3 regions of the Shewanella sp. 125m-1 genome follow, and region 1 is predicted to be linked to each of the others. Evidence: predicted binding sites of a transcription regulator. Region 1 holds the regulator's gene; each other region holds the start of a gene.
What was found. Region 1 encodes LexA, which represses DNA repair genes until DNA is damaged. Its sites were predicted from a motif close to TACTGTATNNNNATACAGTA; they were not measured.
Positions count from the first base shown of each region.

Region 2: recA (recombinase RecA) is a predicted target of LexA. The motif match lies at 3,921-3,940, and genes of this name have one in related genera.
Region 3: recN (DNA repair protein RecN) is a predicted target of LexA. The motif match lies at 3,029-3,048, and genes of this name have one in related genera.

Region 1 covers NZ_JBRILT010000004.1:27,308-33,252, forward strand. Annotated here, with positions in the region: gene ACVBIK_RS03100 (endonuclease) at 1-317, shown strand, start outside; gene ushA (bifunctional UDP-sugar hydrolase/5'-nucleotidase UshA) at 485-2,218, shown strand; gene lexA (transcriptional repressor LexA) at 2,727-3,347, shown strand; gene ACVBIK_RS03115 (cell division inhibitor SulA) at 3,344-3,868, shown strand; gene coxB (cytochrome c oxidase subunit II) at 4,346-5,932, shown strand; gene ctaD (cytochrome c oxidase subunit I) at 5,942-5,945, shown strand, end outside.
Region 2 covers NZ_JBRILT010000001.1:264,368-270,312, reverse strand. Annotated here, with positions in the region: gene alaS (alanine--tRNA ligase) at 1-2,303, opposite strand, end outside; gene recA (recombinase RecA) at 2,750-3,817, opposite strand; gene mutS (DNA mismatch repair protein MutS) at 4,137-5,945, shown strand, end outside.
Region 3 covers NZ_JBRILT010000001.1:233,531-239,475, forward strand. Annotated here, with positions in the region: gene thiL (thiamine-phosphate kinase) at 1-763, shown strand, start outside; gene ACVBIK_RS01020 (phosphatidylglycerophosphatase A family protein) at 763-1,257, shown strand; gene recN (DNA repair protein RecN) at 1,326-2,987, opposite strand; gene ACVBIK_RS01030 (imm11 family protein) at 3,550-4,194, shown strand; gene ACVBIK_RS01035 (response regulator) at 4,332-5,945, opposite strand, start outside.

The DNA.
Region 1 (5,945 bases):
AAACTTCCATCACAGCGACGGTTACAGATGCTCCAGAAGGGACTAGCTATAGCTGGAAGCAGGTATCTGGAAACACGGCAGTGTTTACCGCTTCAGGTCTGACACTTGATGTGACTTCACCTAGCGTCGATATTGATCAAGTGCTTGTGTTCGAGCTTACGGCAACGGTTGACGAAGAAAGCTTCAGTCAGTCTGTTAGCATTGAGGTGAAAAACACCGAAGAACCTGGTTGGACTAAGCCTGATGGGGCGGGTAGTTTAGGTGGTTTTATTACTTTGCTGCTACCGCTAATGTGGTGGCGTCGCCGCCAAGGCTAATCATCAGTTAAGCCTATAAAAAGCAGCACCGGGATCGCTCTGGGTGCTGCTTTTTTTAACTGTACAGACGTTGTCTACATCTCGCCTTGTGCGCGTTGCTCTCAGAATGAGAAATCAGCTATTAGGGCAAATGACAACGCTTATCTGAATAATATTGAAGGATTATTATGAATACTTCACTCCGTCCTTCTAGCCTACTTCTTACCGGCTCAGCTATCGCTCTAACGTTAACATTGAGCGGCTGTGGTAAGGAAAAGGTGGAAGAGGCGCCTAAGACGACAGCATCTATCGCCTGTCAAGCCGCTGGTGATGACTGTAAGCGCTTCACCTTGCTCCATACCAATGATCACCACGGCCGTTTTTGGCAAGGCTCTAGAGGTGAGTATGGTATGGCCGCGCGAAAAACCATTCTCGACCAAATTCGTAAAGAGGTCACCGAGCAAGGTGGGGAAACGTTACTGCTCTCAGGTGGCGATATTAACACTGGCGTACCTGAGTCTGATCTTCAAGACGCCGAGCCAGATTTTATCGGCATGAACCACCTTGGATATGACGCCATGGCCGTGGGTAACCATGAGTTTGATAATCCATCGACGGTGATGGATAAGCAGAGAGGCTGGTCAAAGTTCCCGTGGTTATCGGCCAACATCTATCGCCAAGTCGATGGTGAATGGCAACGCTACTTCGAACCCTACAAGCTATTCGAGGTTCAAGGCTTGAAGCTAGCCGTAGTCGGCCTGACTACCGAGCATACCGCTGAGATAGGTAATCCAGAATTCGTTGAAGATCTAAAATTCACTTCAGCACAAGCTGAGGCAAAAAATATTTTGGCAGAGCTTGAGCAGAAGCATCAACCGGATCTTGTTTTTAGTCTCACCCATATGGGTCACTATGAAAATGGTAAACATGGAAGTAACGAGCCCGGTGATGTTGCTCTTGCCAAAAGCCTAAAGCCTGGCCAGATCCAAGCAATCATTGGCGGACATTCACAGTTGCCTGTGTGTATGGAAGGGGACACTGGTGAGTACGTAGAAGATTATGGTCGAGATGAGCCTTGTAGGCCTGATCGTCAAAATGGCACTTGGATCATGCAAGCCTACGAGTGGGGAAAGTTCGTTGGTCGCGCCGATTTTGAATACTATGGTGGTAAGCTACACTTGGCAAACTACGAGTTAGTACCAGTGAATACAGAAACCAAGTTTGGTTCCTACTATCCGCCTCATATGCTAACGCCTAAGGATAAGGAAACCCTCGAACTGCTTCGGCCCTATCAGCGTAAGGGGCAGCTGAAGTTGAGAGAACAGATTGGTGTTGCAAAGGCGGACTTCATTGGTAAGCGTAAGATTGTTCGTTACCAAGCTACGCCTCTGGGGGTGATGATTGCGCACGCTCAAACTCAGCTTCCTATCCCCGCAGATTTTGGGATCATAAACTCAGGTGGTATTCGAGCCACCATAAAGAAAGGGCCCATTCGATATCGTGATGTGCTTAAGGTGCAGCCTTTTTCCAACAGCGTGACTGTAACCGAGATGAATGGAGCCGAACTAAAGAAGTATTTGTCTAGGGTTGCGCTTAAGACTCGAGGCTCTGGAGGCTTTGCCCATTTTAGCGGTATCAAGATGACCGTTGACTGTAAAGCTAAAGATGTCGATATCAGAACTGTTGGTGATAAGCCCTTCAAGCTAACAGATAAATATCGATTTACCCTCCCTAGCTATAACGCTGCGGGCGGTAATAAGTATCCCAAGTTAAAGGAAAAGGCGAGAGATACCGGCTTTATTGATGCAGATATGCTTTATCAATTCATCAAAAAGCATGACACGCTCGATCCTGCCAATTATGACAGAGCGAAAGATGTTCGCTATATCAACTCCAGAAGTTCTGATGGCTGCGGCGGTTAATCTTAGCAGTTAATAAGGTTAATCAGCTGGCACCTTAGATCTCGAAACAGAGCCCAACCTTTGATTGGGCTCTGTTTTTTAAGGTATGTGTTCGGCAAACTATACCTAGCCTTTTTGTACATACCAAGGTCGTCAGCAAGTATAAAGTAGAGCAAATGCCTTGTTGCTTACCACTCCCTTCTTCTCGTTCGAGCTTTGGTAGCTGTCAGGTAAAAGTGCAAGGAAATAAAGTTGAACCAACAGCGGGCGCAAGAGGCTCAATTGCGCGGACTTATTTGTCTATGGAACAAACGCACCCGAGATACTAAATGAGTAGGCAACAAAGTCAGCTAATGAACGCTTGAGATAAAGAGGTACCTTCAGGCGCTACCCAATAACGAGTTTCACATCGCTGGATTTATTTCATTTGAAACTGGATCCCACAAAAAACAATATAACTGGTTATTACTTGCACTCAAAAAAATACTGTATATACTAACAGTTACTGTATAGAAAGACAGGGTTAACCATGAGACCACTTACACCGCGCCAAGCTGAAATTTTAGAGCTAATTAAACGTAATATTGCTGATACTGGCATGCCACCTACCCGTGCCGAGATCGCTAGACGTTTAGGTTTTAAGTCAGCCAATGCTGCTGAAGAACATTTAAAAGCCTTAGCTAAAAAAGGCTGCATTGAAATTATGCCGGGCACGTCTCGCGGTATTAAGTTAACCCAAGAAGACACTGAAGATGCAGATTTAGGTTTACCCCTTATCGGCCAAGTTGCTGCAGGTGAACCGATTCTTGCGCAAGAGCATGTCGAGCAACACTATAAAGTCGATCCCGCCATGTTCAAGCCATCAGCAGACTTCTTACTCAGAGTCCGTGGTGACAGTATGAAGAATATTGGCATACTAGAAGGTGATCTACTGGCTGTACACAAAATACAGCAAGCACGTAACGGCCAAGTGGTTGTAGCACGCGTTGAAGATGATGTTACCGTTAAGCGTTTTGAGAAAAAGGGTAACAAAGTTTTCTTACATGCTGAGAACGAAGAGTATTCACCAATTGAAGTGGATCTAGCAAACCAAAGCTTAAGCATTGAAGGTTTAGCCGTTGGTGTGATCCGTAATGGAGACTGGCAATGAACAAACTAATGGGAACGAGTCCTCGTCACCCTGGGCTGTGGCAAGATATGCCATCGACCAATATGGTGAGCAGCACGAGTAATGACATCACGACTATGGTGACCCAAACTCAAGGGCGTGATGAGCTGAACCAGATCAGTGCTCAGCTTTCACAATTGAGCCAACAGGGTCGCTGGATTGTACTGATTAGCCCGCCGAATATTGGCTACAAGCAGATGCTAGCAGCTGCGGGTGTAAGAATGGACCGCATTTTACTGGTTCATGCTAAAGATGAAGTGGAAACACTTTGGGCAATGGAAAAAGCCTTAACAAGCGGTACCTCAAGTGCGGTGATTACTTGGACCAACTCTTTAGATGCTCGTGACAATCGACGCCTACAAATCGTTGCCAAAAGCGCTCGCGCTGTCGGCATTGTCATTGAACATTCGATTGATAACACAAATAAGCAACAATCTTGTCGCTCAATCAATATGCAGGATAGTGCTTTTGGTCAAGCCTCCCTGTTTGGTGCTGTTCATTAAGCAGAACATCTCCTCGCTTTCTAATACATGATGACTAGGAGGTGCGTTTTAGTAAGCGCCTTCTAGTACAAACGATTTTCTAAAGCCCTCATTCGAGGGCTTTTTTATTATCAATAATTGAAAAAGTGATCTTGATCAATATTTAAACACCAAGTAGTGTAGGAAGTCATAACAACGATATTTTGTTATATCCGAGCGATTTAGTTGTCGGTCTTTGCTCTGGGATTAGTCCTGAATTTGAAGCTTAGACTGAGATTGGCCTGATATATTTCAGCCGTATGTGCCAACGTGGTTACACCAGCAGTGAATAGCACTGAATACAATAGCCTGTGTCGCGATCCCATTAATTGCGACTCGATAGGCAAGCCACTCGCGCACTTTGAAGTCATCGTTGCTTTTTTGGGAACTGAAGAGTTTACATAGAGCAGAGACTTACTGTGTGACTCTTCTTTGTCTTGTGGACAGAGGAGAAGTCTAGTGAAGCAATTGTTGTATTGTGTGCTGGCGTTGCTATTTTCGCCCGTACTTGTTGCATCAGAAATGCCGCTTAATATGACAGAGGGTGTTACGGATATCAGTGGGCGGGTTTACAACCTCCATATGATTATTCTCTACATCTGCTGTGCTATTGGCATCGTGGTTTTTAGCATCATGATTTACGCTATGATCAACCACCGCAAATCAAAAGGCGCAGTCGCCGCCAACTTTCATGAAAGTACTAAAGTCGAGATCCTTTGGACTGTTGTACCTTTTATTATTCTTATACTTATGGCTATTCCCGCAACCAAGACATTGATTGCTATGGAAGATCCAAGTAATGCTGACCTCACCATCAAGATTACCGGCTCACAATGGAAATGGCATTACAGCTATTTCAACAAAGATGTTGAATTTTTCAGTCTGCTTTCTACCCCCAGAGCGCAGATAGATGGCGAAGAAGCAAAAGGTAAAAACTACCTTTTAGAGGTAGATAAGCCACTGGTACTACCGATTAATCGTAAAGTACGTTTCTTAATGACTTCAGATGATGTTATTCACTCCTGGTGGGTACCCGCATTTGCCGTTAAAAAAGATGCTAATCCAGGATTTATTAATGAAGCCTGGACCCGCATCGACAAACCGGGCACTTATCGTGGCCAATGTGCCGAGCTCTGCGGTAAAGACCATGGCTTTATGCCTATTGTTGTTGAAGCTTTATCAGAAGAAGATTTTGATGCTTGGCTGATTGCACAACAACAAGCCGCCAGCAATGCCGAAGTGGCAGCAAAGGCTGCCCTATCGCAAACGCTAACAATGGAAGAATTAATGGCGCAAGGCGAGCAAGTCTACCTTGCACGCTGCGCTGCCTGCCACCAGCCTAATGGTGCTGGCCTACCTGGCGTATTCCCTTCTCTTATTGGCAGCCCGCTTATTAAAGGGCCTGCTCAGCTGCATATCGATATTGTATTAAATGGTAAATCGGGCACTGCTATGCAGGCGTTTTCTAGCCAGTTAACTGCAACTGAAATTGCTGCCGTAGTGACTTATGAGCGCAATGCCTGGGGCAATAACTCAGGCGACACTGTTCAAGCAGCCGACGTAAGCTCAGATACGACCACGCCAGCAACATCGGTAGATACAACCCCAGCGACTCCAAGTGCAATACCTGCGACCTCACCTGCAACACAAGCTGAGGTTAATCAAGATACAACCTCAGAAACCAAAGCTGATGACGAGGTAACTAAAGAACTAACAACGGCACCATTAGGTGACCTAGCCATGAATGAACTCCTGACCATGGGGGAAAAAGTCTATATGACTAGCTGCGCGGCTTGTCATCAAGCAGCGGGGACAGGCCTACCTCCAGCGTTCCCATCATTAGTGGGTAGCCCAATCATCAAAGGCCCTGTAGCCGCTCACCTTGATATTGTTATCAATGGTAAACCTGGTACGGCAATGCAGTCATTTAGCGCGCTACTTACACCACAACAGCTTGCTGCAGTGGTGACTTATGAGCGCAATGCCTGGGGTAATAACTCTGGTGATGCCGTTCAGGCTTCTGATGTTGATGGTCACGGAAAGTAAGGGATTAACATGA
Region 2 (5,945 bases), on a different contig from region 1:
CCATTTACATCAACAGCTTCGCCAGCAAGATCGGCACTTGTCGCTGCAGCCAGCTTATCTTTCAACTGAGATAGCTCCTTTTCAAGCTGCTTAGTTTTATCAAGCTGCGCCTTAAGCTTAGTCACCACTGAAGCACTGTCACCCTTTAATAGTGCAGCAGCTTCTTCTAGGTCTGCTTGTTGCTTAGCAACATAGGCCATAGCAGCAGCACCGGTTACAGCCTCGATACGACGCACGCCTGCAGCAATACCACCTTCAGAGGTGATCTTGAATAAACCTATATCTCCAGTACGGCCAACGTGAGTACCACCACATAGCTCAATAGAGAAGTCACCCATGGTCACAACACGTACTTCAGAATCATATTTCTCACCAAACAGTGCCATTGCACCTTTTTCTTTGGCAGATTCGATATCCATGACTTCAGCAGTCAATTCGTGGTTACGACGAATTTGTGTATTAACAAGCTCTTCAACCTCTTTCAGCTCATGCGCTTTAACACCTTCAAAGTGAGAGAAGTCAAAACGTAAGCGGTCTGGATCGACCAAAGAACCTTTTTGAGTCACGTGAGTACCAAGTACTTGACGTAGCGCTGCGTGTAAAAGGTGGGTAACTGAGTGATTTAGCTCTGTTCTATGACGTAGCTTCTTATCAACATTAGCGGTTAATGCCTGACCGGTTTTAAGCTCGCCAGTGATAACACGCCCGATATGTCCAATTGCTTGACCATACTTTTGTGTGTCAGTAACAGTGAACTCAACTCCCTCTGCAATCAATATACCTTTATCGCCACTTTGACCGCCCGACTCACCATAAAATGGTGTGTTGTCGAGTACAATAACCGCTTCATCACCCGCCGCAATAGCGTCTGTTGCTTCACCTGATGTGAAGATAGCCGTTACTGTCGCTTGGTTATTAAGCTCGGTATAACCAGTGAAACGACTTTGTTCGTCAATTTTTAAACCTTCGTTATAGTCGGTATCAAACTGACCCGCAGCCTGTGCGCGACTGCGCTGCTCCGCCATTGCCACTTCAAAGCCAGCTTCATCGACAGTGATTTCACGCTCACGACAAACATCAGCAGTTAAATCGACAGGGAAGCCATAGGTGTCATAAAGCTTAAATGCTGTTTCGCCATCTAAAACATCAGTTGTTAATGCTGATAGCGCGGCATCCAAAATACCTAGCCCACGCTCTAATGTACGAGCAAACTGCTCCTCTTCAGCTTTAAGCGACTTCTCAACAATAGCTTGAGTCTCTTGCAAGCCTTTCGCTGCATCGCCCATCACTTCGATGAGTGTTGGTACTAACTTATAAAAGAAGCTTTCAGTTGCACCTAGCTTATTACCATGACGGACTGCACGACGAATAATACGACGCAGTACATAGCCGCGGCCTTCATTTGACGGCATAACGCCATCCGCAATCAAGAAGGCACATGAACGAATATGGTCAGCAATCACACGTAGCGATTTGTTTTCAAGATCTGTTACACCAAGAATAGCGGCCGCTTTCTTGATTAACGCTTGGAAAATATCAATCTCATAGTTTGAATGTACACCCTGCATAATGGCAGCGATACGCTCAATACCCATACCAGTATCAACAGATGGCTTAGGCAGTGGCTTCATCTCACCGTCAGCTTGACGGTTGTACTGCATAAATACGATGTTCCAGATCTCAATAAAGCGATCGCCATCTTCTTCAGGTGTACCAGGACGTCCACCCCAGATATGATCGCCATGATCATAGAAGATTTCAGAACAAGGTCCACAAGGACCTGTGTCGCCCATTTGCCAAAAGTTATCTGATGCGTAAGCTGCACCTTTATTGTCGCCGATGCGGATAATGTTTTCTGCTGCAACGCCAATTTTCTTATTCCAGATTTCAAACGCTTCATCATCTGTTTCATAAATGGTGACGCAAAGACGCTCTTTTGGCAGCTTTAATTCTTCAGTAAGGAAAGTCCATGCAAAGTTAATCGCTTCTTCTTTGAAGTAATCACCAAAGCTAAAGTTACCTAACATTTCAAAGAATGTATGGTGACGAGCTGTATAGCCAACGTTATCTAAATCGTTGTGCTTACCACCCGCGCGTACACAGCGCTGTGAAGAAGTTGCACGAGAGTAACTACGCTTATCAGCACCCAAAAACACATCTTTAAACTGGTTCATACCCGCATTAGTAAATAGTAGGGTTGGATCGTTCACAGGAACGAGCGAACTACTATCAACGACCTGGTGACCATTTGTGCGGAAATATTCCAAAAAAGCACTTCGCAGTGCTGCAGTGGTTTGATACATGAAACCGTCCTGAATTAGGTTGTGCAAATAGCTCCAAAAGAGCTGAGTGATAAATTTTTATGGATAGCATTATAAGCAGAGTCATGGCTAACAACCAGCCCTGTTGATACAAAACTGTGTAGTGGCTAAGAAATTAGCGCCCTGAAGCTTGAATGAGTCAATATAAGAAGATAACGGAATCTGCTAAATACTTGCTAGCGCATCAAATGTAGCCGTTTGTAGTTCGTCATAAACACAGTTGCGCAATGGGGAATATCATGACGCAATGAGTTTGTCGCTATCGAAGAGTTTTTAGTTGCAGAAAATAGAAATCTTGGATGGGTGATCTAGTCGAGCTCTCTTACGAGAATGGTCGCGGCGCACAGAGTTATTCATCGTGGAATAAAACTCATAGCGCAACCGCGAAATGCATAGCTGAAAGGCTCAGCTATGCATTTAGAGTGGGCTTAAAATACTTCGCCAGTCTCTAAGTCAACGTTGTCACCGGCTGTATCGGCAGCCTCAGCAGTAACCTTCTCACCTTTGCCTAACAGCATAGCGCGTAGCGTCGTTTCGATTTCATCTGACACTGCAGGATTTTCGATTAAGTACTTACCTGCGTTTGCACGGCCTTGACCAATCTTATTGCCTTTATAGGCATACCAGGCACCTGACTTTTCAATTAGCTTATGCATAACACCTAAGTCAACGAGCTCGCCAGTTTTGTTAATGCCTTGGCCATAAAGGATCTGAAATTCAGCTTGTTTAAATGGCGCAGCAATCTTGTTCTTAACCACTTTTACACGGGTCTCGTTTCCGATCACTTCTTCTCTATCTTTAATCGCACCAGTACGGCGAATATCTAGACGAACTGAAGCGTAGAACTTAAGAGCGTTACCACCCGTTGTCGTCTCTGGATTACCAAACATAACACCAATTTTCATACGAATTTGGTTAATGAAGATTAGCAAAGTGTTTGACTGCTTAAGGTTACCAGCAAGCTTACGCATCGCTTGGCTCATCATACGCGCCGCAAGGCCCATGTGAGAGTCACCAATTTCACCTTCGATTTCAGCTTTTGGTGTCAATGCTGCTACCGAGTCAACGACGATAACATCTACAGCACCACTGCGTGTTAATGCGTCACAAATTTCTAGTGCTTGCTCACCTGTATCAGGCTGAGAACAAAGTAGGTTATCGATATCAACACCTAGCTTTTTAGCATAAATAGGGTCTAGAGCATGCTCTGCATCGATAAAGGCACAGGTTTTTCCCTGCTTCTGAGCTGCTGCAATCACTTCTAGGGTCAGTGTTGTTTTACCTGATGACTCTGGACCGTAGATTTCAACGATACGACCCATAGGCAATCCGCCTGCACCTAAAGCAACATCCAAAGATAATGAGCCAGTAGAAATCGTTTCTACGTCCATTGAACGGTCTTCACCTAACTTCATGATTGAGCCTTTACCAAACTGCTTCTCAATCTGACCTAAAACGGCGTTCAGTGCTTTCTCTTTATTTGGATCTATCTTCATTCTGATATCCTCTGGATCACAGTGCTACACGGTATTGGCACTGAATTTTCATTTGGTGACGACTCATTTTAGCCTTGGCTAGAGCCTCAATATGAAACTAGTATACTGTACAATCATACAGTATCAAGTGCTGTGTAAAAATATTTTACAAAAAGTTTAAAATCAATCATTTAGGAGCATCTAGCATTTTTGCACAGTAATTTATTGCTGAAACACTGTAAGAATTCCGCCTAATCTAGACAAAATATTGTTAAGATTAGCGCCAATATTGTTTCAGGCGCTTTTAGCCGCCACAGTAAATCACAGGCAAAACAAATCGATGACCGCTATTGATCCGCAAAGCTTAGAAAAACATACCCCAATGATGCGTCAATATTTGACGTTAAAAGCCCAACATCCAGACATGTTGCTCTTTTATCGTATGGGCGATTTCTATGAGCTCTTTTATGAGGATGCCAAACGAGCCTCTGAGCTACTAGGGATCTCATTAACCGCACGAGGTAAAAGTGGTGGAGACCCGATTCCGATGGCAGGTCTGCCCTATCATGCGGTTGAAGGTTATCTGGCCAAGCTAGTGCAACTTCGTGTTTCGGTAGCGATTTGCGAACAAATTGGCGATCCTGCGACCTCTAAGGGACCGGTTGAACGTAAAGTAGTACGTATCGTTACCCCTGGAACCTTAACCGATGAAGCCCTACTGCAAGAAAGACAAGACAACTTACTTGCAGCGCTTTACCAGGGTAAAACCGGTTACGGCTATGCAACTTTAGATGTTGCTTCAGGTCGTTTTGTCATTACTGAACTTGCCAATACTGAAGCGCTTGAAGCCGAGTTACAACGGACCAACCCCGCTGAATTACTCTATAGCGAAGACTTCTCTGAAATGAGTCTAATCGCTGCAATGAATGGCACTCGACGCCGACCAGAATGGGAGTTCGACTACGACACTTGCCATCGATTACTGCTCAATCAGTTCGGCACTAAAGATTTAAAAGGCTTTGGCATCGAAGACGCGAGACTGTCACTCCAGGCTGCAGGCTGCTTAATGCAGTACGTCAAAGATACTCAACGTACCGCACTACCACATATCTACTCGATTGTGCGTTTTAATCAATCTGACAGCATAGTGCTAGATGCTGCAACGCGTCGTAACTTAGAGCTAACGGTGAACTTGCAAGGTGGGCGAGAAAACACCCTCGCCTCCGTGCTCGATAACACTGTTACGCCTATGGGCAGTCGTATGCTGCAGCGCTGGTTACATCAGCCACTTCGTGACCATGATATTATTCGTGCAAGACAGGCCTCGATTGAAGAGTTGCTGGGTAATGGTCACTATGAAGTGCTATCGGAAGATTTAAAAGCCCTTGGTGATATTGAGCGAATTACTGCACGTATTGCCCTACGCAATGCCCGTCCACGAGACTTTGCTCGCTTACGTCAAGCGCTCGCATTACTACCCCAGTTGCAACAAACGTTGACTCAAGCTACTGCTGCACACCTTAAATATCTATCGCAAGTGATTGGTGAGTTCCCCGATGAACTTGAGCTACTATCACGCGCCGTAGTCGATAATCCTCCGATGCTTATTCGTGATGGTGGTGTGATCCGTGAAGGATACAACGAAGAGCTCGATCAATGGCGTAAACTCAGTGAAGGCGCAACCGATTACCTTCATGAGCTTGAAGCTAGAGAAAAACACCAGACAGGAATTTCTACGTTAAAGGTCGGCTACAATCGCGTTCATGGCTACTATATCGAAGTCAGTCGCCGTGAGTCTGACTTGGTACCACTAAGCTACCAACGTAGACAAACACTCAAGAACACTGAACGCTATATTATCCCTGAGCTTAAAGAGCACGAAGAAAAGGTATTATCTAGCCAAGGTAAAGCGTTAGCGCTTGAAAAGCAGCTTTGGGAACAACTGTTTGATCTTATCTTGCCTAAATTACATGAGTTACAAGATTTTGCTAGAGCCTCTGCTGAATTAGACGTGCTATGTAATTTTGCCGAGCGTGCAGAGAGCCTGAACTATCACTGCCCAGAGCTATCAACTATTTCAGGGATCCAAATAGAAGCGGGTCGCCATCCAGTGGTAGAGCAAGTCAGCCAAAGCCCATTTATTGCCAAT
Region 3 (5,945 bases), on a different contig from region 1:
GCTTGCAGTAAACTTATCTGATTTGGCGTCAATGGGCGCAGAACCTGCTTGGATGACCTTAGCACTGACCTTACCCGAGGTTGATGAGGCTTGGCTCGCTGACTTTAGTGCGGGCTTGTTTGAGATAGCAGAATATTATGGTGTCGCACTTATCGGTGGCGACACCACACGCGGTCCACGCTCTATCACCATCACTATTAATGGTCAGGTACCTAGAGGCTGCGGGCTGACTCGTAGTGGTGCTAAAAATGGTGATTGGATTTATGTAACAGGAAATCTAGGGGACTCAGCACTAGGCTTAGAGCTTCTGCGTAATAAAGCTGAGGCAAACATCGATGACAGAGCGTATCTGATAAACCGTCATTACAGGCCTACTCCGCGGGTACTAGCTGGGCAATCACTGCGCACACTTGCCTCAAGCGCCATTGATATCTCTGATGGACTCATATCAGATATTCAACATGTGCTTAAAAGCTCACAAGTTGGCGCTATCATTAATGTCGATAATATCCCAATGTCTGCACAGCTTAAACGTAATACGTCAGCTGAGATGGCACTAAGCTATGCATTAACCGGTGGTGAAGATTATGAGCTATTATTCACCGTTCCAGAAGCTCAAAAAGGTGCGCTAGAGATATCACTCGTTGAATCGGGTGTGAAATTTACCCAGATTGGACAAGTATGTACTGGCGGGCAATTACAATTGCTTAGTGGAAATCAGCCATTTGAACCTATTAATTTGGGCTTTGAGCACTTTAACTAATGAATTTACTCTCTAAAGATCCTGTACTAGCTAAGCTTTCATTAAAAAATCCTATCCACTTTTTGGCTTTAGGATTTGGCTCTGGGCTCGCGGCAAAAGCGCCGGGTACTTTTGGCACTATCGCTGCCATTCCACTTTATTTACTCATGGCACCTTTGAGTTTGCCTTGGTATATCGGATTGACTGTTATCTGTATGCTTGCGGGTTTTTACATCTGTGATAAAGCATCAAAAGATATGGGCGTGCATGACCATGGTGCGATTGTTTGGGATGAGGTAGTCGGATTGTTGATCACCATGATTGCCGCACCAGCAGGGTGGCAGTGGTTGGCTATTGGTTTTCTCCTGTTTCGTTTATTCGATATCTTAAAGCCATGGCCCATTCGTTGGCTTGATGCTAAGGTTCATGGCGGTTTTGGTATTATGATTGACGATGTGCTTGCGGGTATTTTTTCGCTACTTTGTTTACAAGGTTTCGCTTACTACTTTGCTTGATAGCTGTTTAAAGAATAAAAAATGCAGAGCTTAGCTCTGCATTTTTGTTTTACTCGCTAAAAAAGAGATTAGCTAAGCAGGAGTTCCTTTGCGTTCGCCAGAGTATTGCTGGTGATGGTGTCGCCACCTAATAGACGTGCGAGCTCTTCAATGCGCTGAGTTTTATCGAGCGTCACCATTGAGGTCTCCGTTTTGCCGGCCTTACTGCTCTTATTAACGAACATATGTTGATGGCCATTACCTGCAACCTGAGGCAAATGAGTCACACAAAATACCTGTGTTGATCCACCAAGACTTCTAAGCATACGACCAACAACAGCAGCTGTCGGCCCTGAAATACCGACGTCGACCTCATCAAAAATCAAGGTTGGAGTTGAGACCTTCTTAGCGGTGATCACCTGAATACCTAAACCAATACGTGACAGTTCACCACCCGATGCCACTTTGGCAATTGGCTGCAGAGGCTGACCAGGGTTAGTTGAAACTAAAAACTCAATATTGTCACAACCCGTTGGCGTAACAACAGCCTCGTTAAAATTCACCGCAATAGTAAACTTGCCCTTAGGCATGTTGAGCTCATGGATAGACTGAGTCACTTGCTTATCAAGCTCTTTAGCGTAGCGGCTGCGGCTTTGACTGAGTTTTTTAGCATGCTGTAAATAGGCTGCCTGGCTTGCTCTTAGTTGCTCACGTATATCGTCAAGTTTGTCGTCATCAGAGCCTAAATCCATGAGTTCATCTAATAGACTTTGGTGATGTTTATAGAGTTCGTTACCTGATACTTGATGTTTACGCGCAAGTTGCATAGCTTTTGAGAGTCGCAGCTCTAAGTGAGCGAAGTATTCTGGATCGAGCTCTAAGCCATCTAAGTAGCGTTCAAGTTCACTGCTACTCTCCTGCACTTGGATCAGCGCATCGTTGAGCATAGCCACGACATTACCCAGTTCAGGATCGTAGCTTTCGAGATCTTGCCCTTGGCTGATACTGGTATTTAGCAGTGATTCAACACAGCCTTCATCACAGTCTTGCAGAATGTGTAGTTGGCTACGGCAAAGCTCGATAAGCGCGGTGCTGTTCGCCAGCTTCTTGTGCTCGGCTTCAATAGACTCAAATTCACCTTCATTAATGGCAAACTCGTTTAGCTCTTCAACCTGATATTGCAGCAACTGCTTTCGAGCTAAGCGTTCTTGCTGGGACATTTCTAATAGGTGTAGCTGTTTTTCGATTGTCTTACATCTATGGTAGCTGGCGGTCACACCGTCGAGCAGCATCTTATGGTTAGCATAGCTATCTAATAGAGTGAGTTGATGTTCACTTTTTAACATGGCGTGGTGGGCATGTTGACCGTGAATACCAATTAATAGTTGTCCTAGCGACTTGATTTGCACTAAGGGAACGGGGTTACCGTTTATGTAGGCGCGTGAGCGGCCGTCACTGCTAATCGTGCGGCGTAAGATGCATTCATCATCAAGTTCAAGATCGTTATCTTCAAGCCAGCGTTTAGCGGCTGGAGTATCATCTAATAAAAAGCGGGCACTTACTTCGGCCTTAGTGGCACCAGGTCTAATGCTATTCGCGTCGGCTCGATTACCTAAACAAAGGCCAAGGGCATCGATAGCAATCGATTTCCCCGCGCCAGTCTCACCAGTAATACTGGTCATACCGGCTTTAAAGTCGAGTTCCAAAAAACGCACAATAGCAAAGTTGTTGATGCTGAGTTGGCAAAGCATAGTGATGTCCTTTTCAAAACACTGTATTGATAAACAGTATATACTGTTTTTATGTACAGTAAATACCTGGTTGGTAAATCAATCGATTTGATTGCATTTATGGGACGCTGTTTCAAATGGAATGAATCTGACAAATAGCCACTTTTAAGAGTTTAGAAATAAAGTATCTATTTTTCAATGTGGTAAGATGAGCTGCATCATAGCGATAGGCCATGTATGTCTGTTTTAGGTTGTACCCCAGTTATGGCTATCTATGGCATTTTAGACGGTATAAACAGTTTTCGATTGCAGTAAGTTGAATTTATTATGTGGATAGCGGCTTGTTAGAAGGTGCTAGGTGCTTCATTTTGTATGAAGGGGAATAACAGGAGTGTTCATGCTACACAGCCGCTATGTATGAGATAACAATTGTGAGCAACTATTCGCAGTTACTATTTGAGTAAATATGCGAGCAACTAACAGTAATCTGATAAGAATGAGCTATCAGTTAGCAAATATCATTTATAAACCATGAGTTATCAATCATCACGTATCGAATATAGCGATAGTTTAAGAGTAAGCAATGACAACATATAATGATGAGTATTATATTGCTTTTCGTCCTCGTGGTGATGAGCAGGTATACATTCGGCCTGATAGAGAAACAGCGCAAAGAAAATATCATTACACAAAGCTAGTTAGCGGTGAACAACCATTGATTTTTTCTAATGGTTTTAGAGACGAAACAAATCAGAAACGGCCTTTAACGGATCTGTTTGTTGATACTTCAGGTTTATTGATAAACGATGAACTGAAGGACAAATTTAGCCAATACAAGATCGAGGGGATGCAAATTTACCCCGTTGTATTTATAGATGATACTAGCGTTTGGCATGATAGTTATTGGTATTTTGGCTTCTATAAAGAGTTGGACTGTATTGATCTTGTTAACTCCGAAATTGAAATGTTTTATTTTGACGATGACGATGACGATGACGATGACGATGACGATGACGATGACGATCTGCTTGAGGTAAAGCGCTATTCTCTGAATAAGACTGTATTAGATAGTATTGATGAAGCTAATCGTCTGATTTTTAAAGTTGCCAACTGCTCTAAGAGTTATGTTTTTTTTCATAAAAGCATCGTTGAGTTCATCTCTCATAGAGCGTTTTCTGGTGTTCAATTTATTAAAGTGTCTGACTTTAGAGAGGGCGATCAGTTTTAAATCTTATTACTACATATCGCAGAGTCATTAATAAGGTTAATGACTCTGCGCACTAACAAGAAGCCCTTGTTCAAAGTAGAGGTGCTGCACTCATTTTAAAGTGGCTTAATGGTTAGCTTTTCACTCGCAAAAAGCAGTTACACAGCTTGGTTTGTACACTTATCGAGGGCTGATTGGTAATACTCTTGGTAATTGTTTGCTACGAGTTCTTCATCAACATACAGCTGCCTGATAACATTATCGCATCGAGCGATGATCTGCTGAACTTGCCCCGCGCCATATTGCCTAGGCCAAACATAAGACAATGACTTGATAATATTCAAGCACACGGTTTTTAGCAGTGGAGCCTTTTCATTTATTGCGAGGTAGGTTTCAAGCAGAGTTAATTTGTCTGCGCCGTTATTTTTTACGAAGGTGTATTGCTCTTTTAACCAGACTCGTTTTACTGCATTTCCCGTTTTCAAACTATCGAGCATCGCGACTTTACTCGAAAAAATAATCTGACTTGTCTCATAGCCTAAGGTTTCACTAGACCATTGGATTGCTAGATCAAATTCATTTTCAACACTCATAACATTCAGTAGCCAGGCATAATGAAATGCGGCGTAAAAGTGCTGAAAAGCCCCCTTAGAGTGTAAGCCCTTTAACATACTGATGGCACTGCGATAATAGCCTAACTCAATTGAGATATGAGCTTTAATAAGTGTGACTTCATTTTTAATTGACTCGTCTTTTGAGTCCATCAATAGCCGAAGGTGATGTTTCGCTTCTTCTATTAAGGTATTTCTTTTATGAGAAGTGCGGGCTGAATAGAGAATGGTACGGATCAAACTCAGTTTGGCGTATTCATTATTTCGGTAGGTATCTTTGTTGATCTCCAGATAAAGTCTAAAGCGCTCAAGTGCCTGATCATAGTCGTTAACTGAAAGGCAAAGGTTAACGATGATCTGCTCTCTTTCAGAATTACCCGGTACAAGTTGACTGGCTAGCTCTAGATGCGATATCGCCGTGGGAATATCGTTATTCTTAAGTTTTACATAGGCAGCTTCAGTTCTTACTCGCGTATCGTTGGGTAAAGAGATAAGCAATTGGTTGATAATACAATCGGCTTCCTCGGTTTGCCCTAGGTTTGCTAACGAATTGGCTAATCCTACTTTAGCCCAGTCCAGATCTTTTTTGGCGAGTGTAGACTGGTACACTATTTTAGCCTGTTCATGACGCTCCAGCATCGTTAAGAATACGCCTCTAAAGCGTTGGATGACAAAGTAGTATTCAGGGTGAAATGGTGCCATTTCGTCGCATAGTTGTAGCCCTTGGTGGGCATCTGATTTTCGCTCAGCAGTATAGAGACCTAATAATTTTTTTCTGCGCCTAATGGCGATAGATAAGCGATTTTTTAAGGTAATGGCATTGAAAGGCTTTAATAAATACTCGTCAGGTTTCAGTTCAAGAATAGGTCTGACAGTAGCGGACGAATTATCTCCCGTGACTAGTATAAAGACGGCTTCATCGCTCAGCAGGTTTAGGTGCTTGAACTCCTCAAACAATTGTTTCCCATTCATGCCTACACCAAAGTTGAAATCACAAATAATTACATCAAACTGCTTATTTGCAGCAAGAGCGAGTGCCATTTTGGCGCTTTTTGATGTCAGCACGTCGGTTTCAGAAAAACCTAGCTTTACCAACATACTCTTGATGGTAAATAGAAATGTGGGGGCATCATCGATGATAAGTACTTTTAGTGTTTGAAA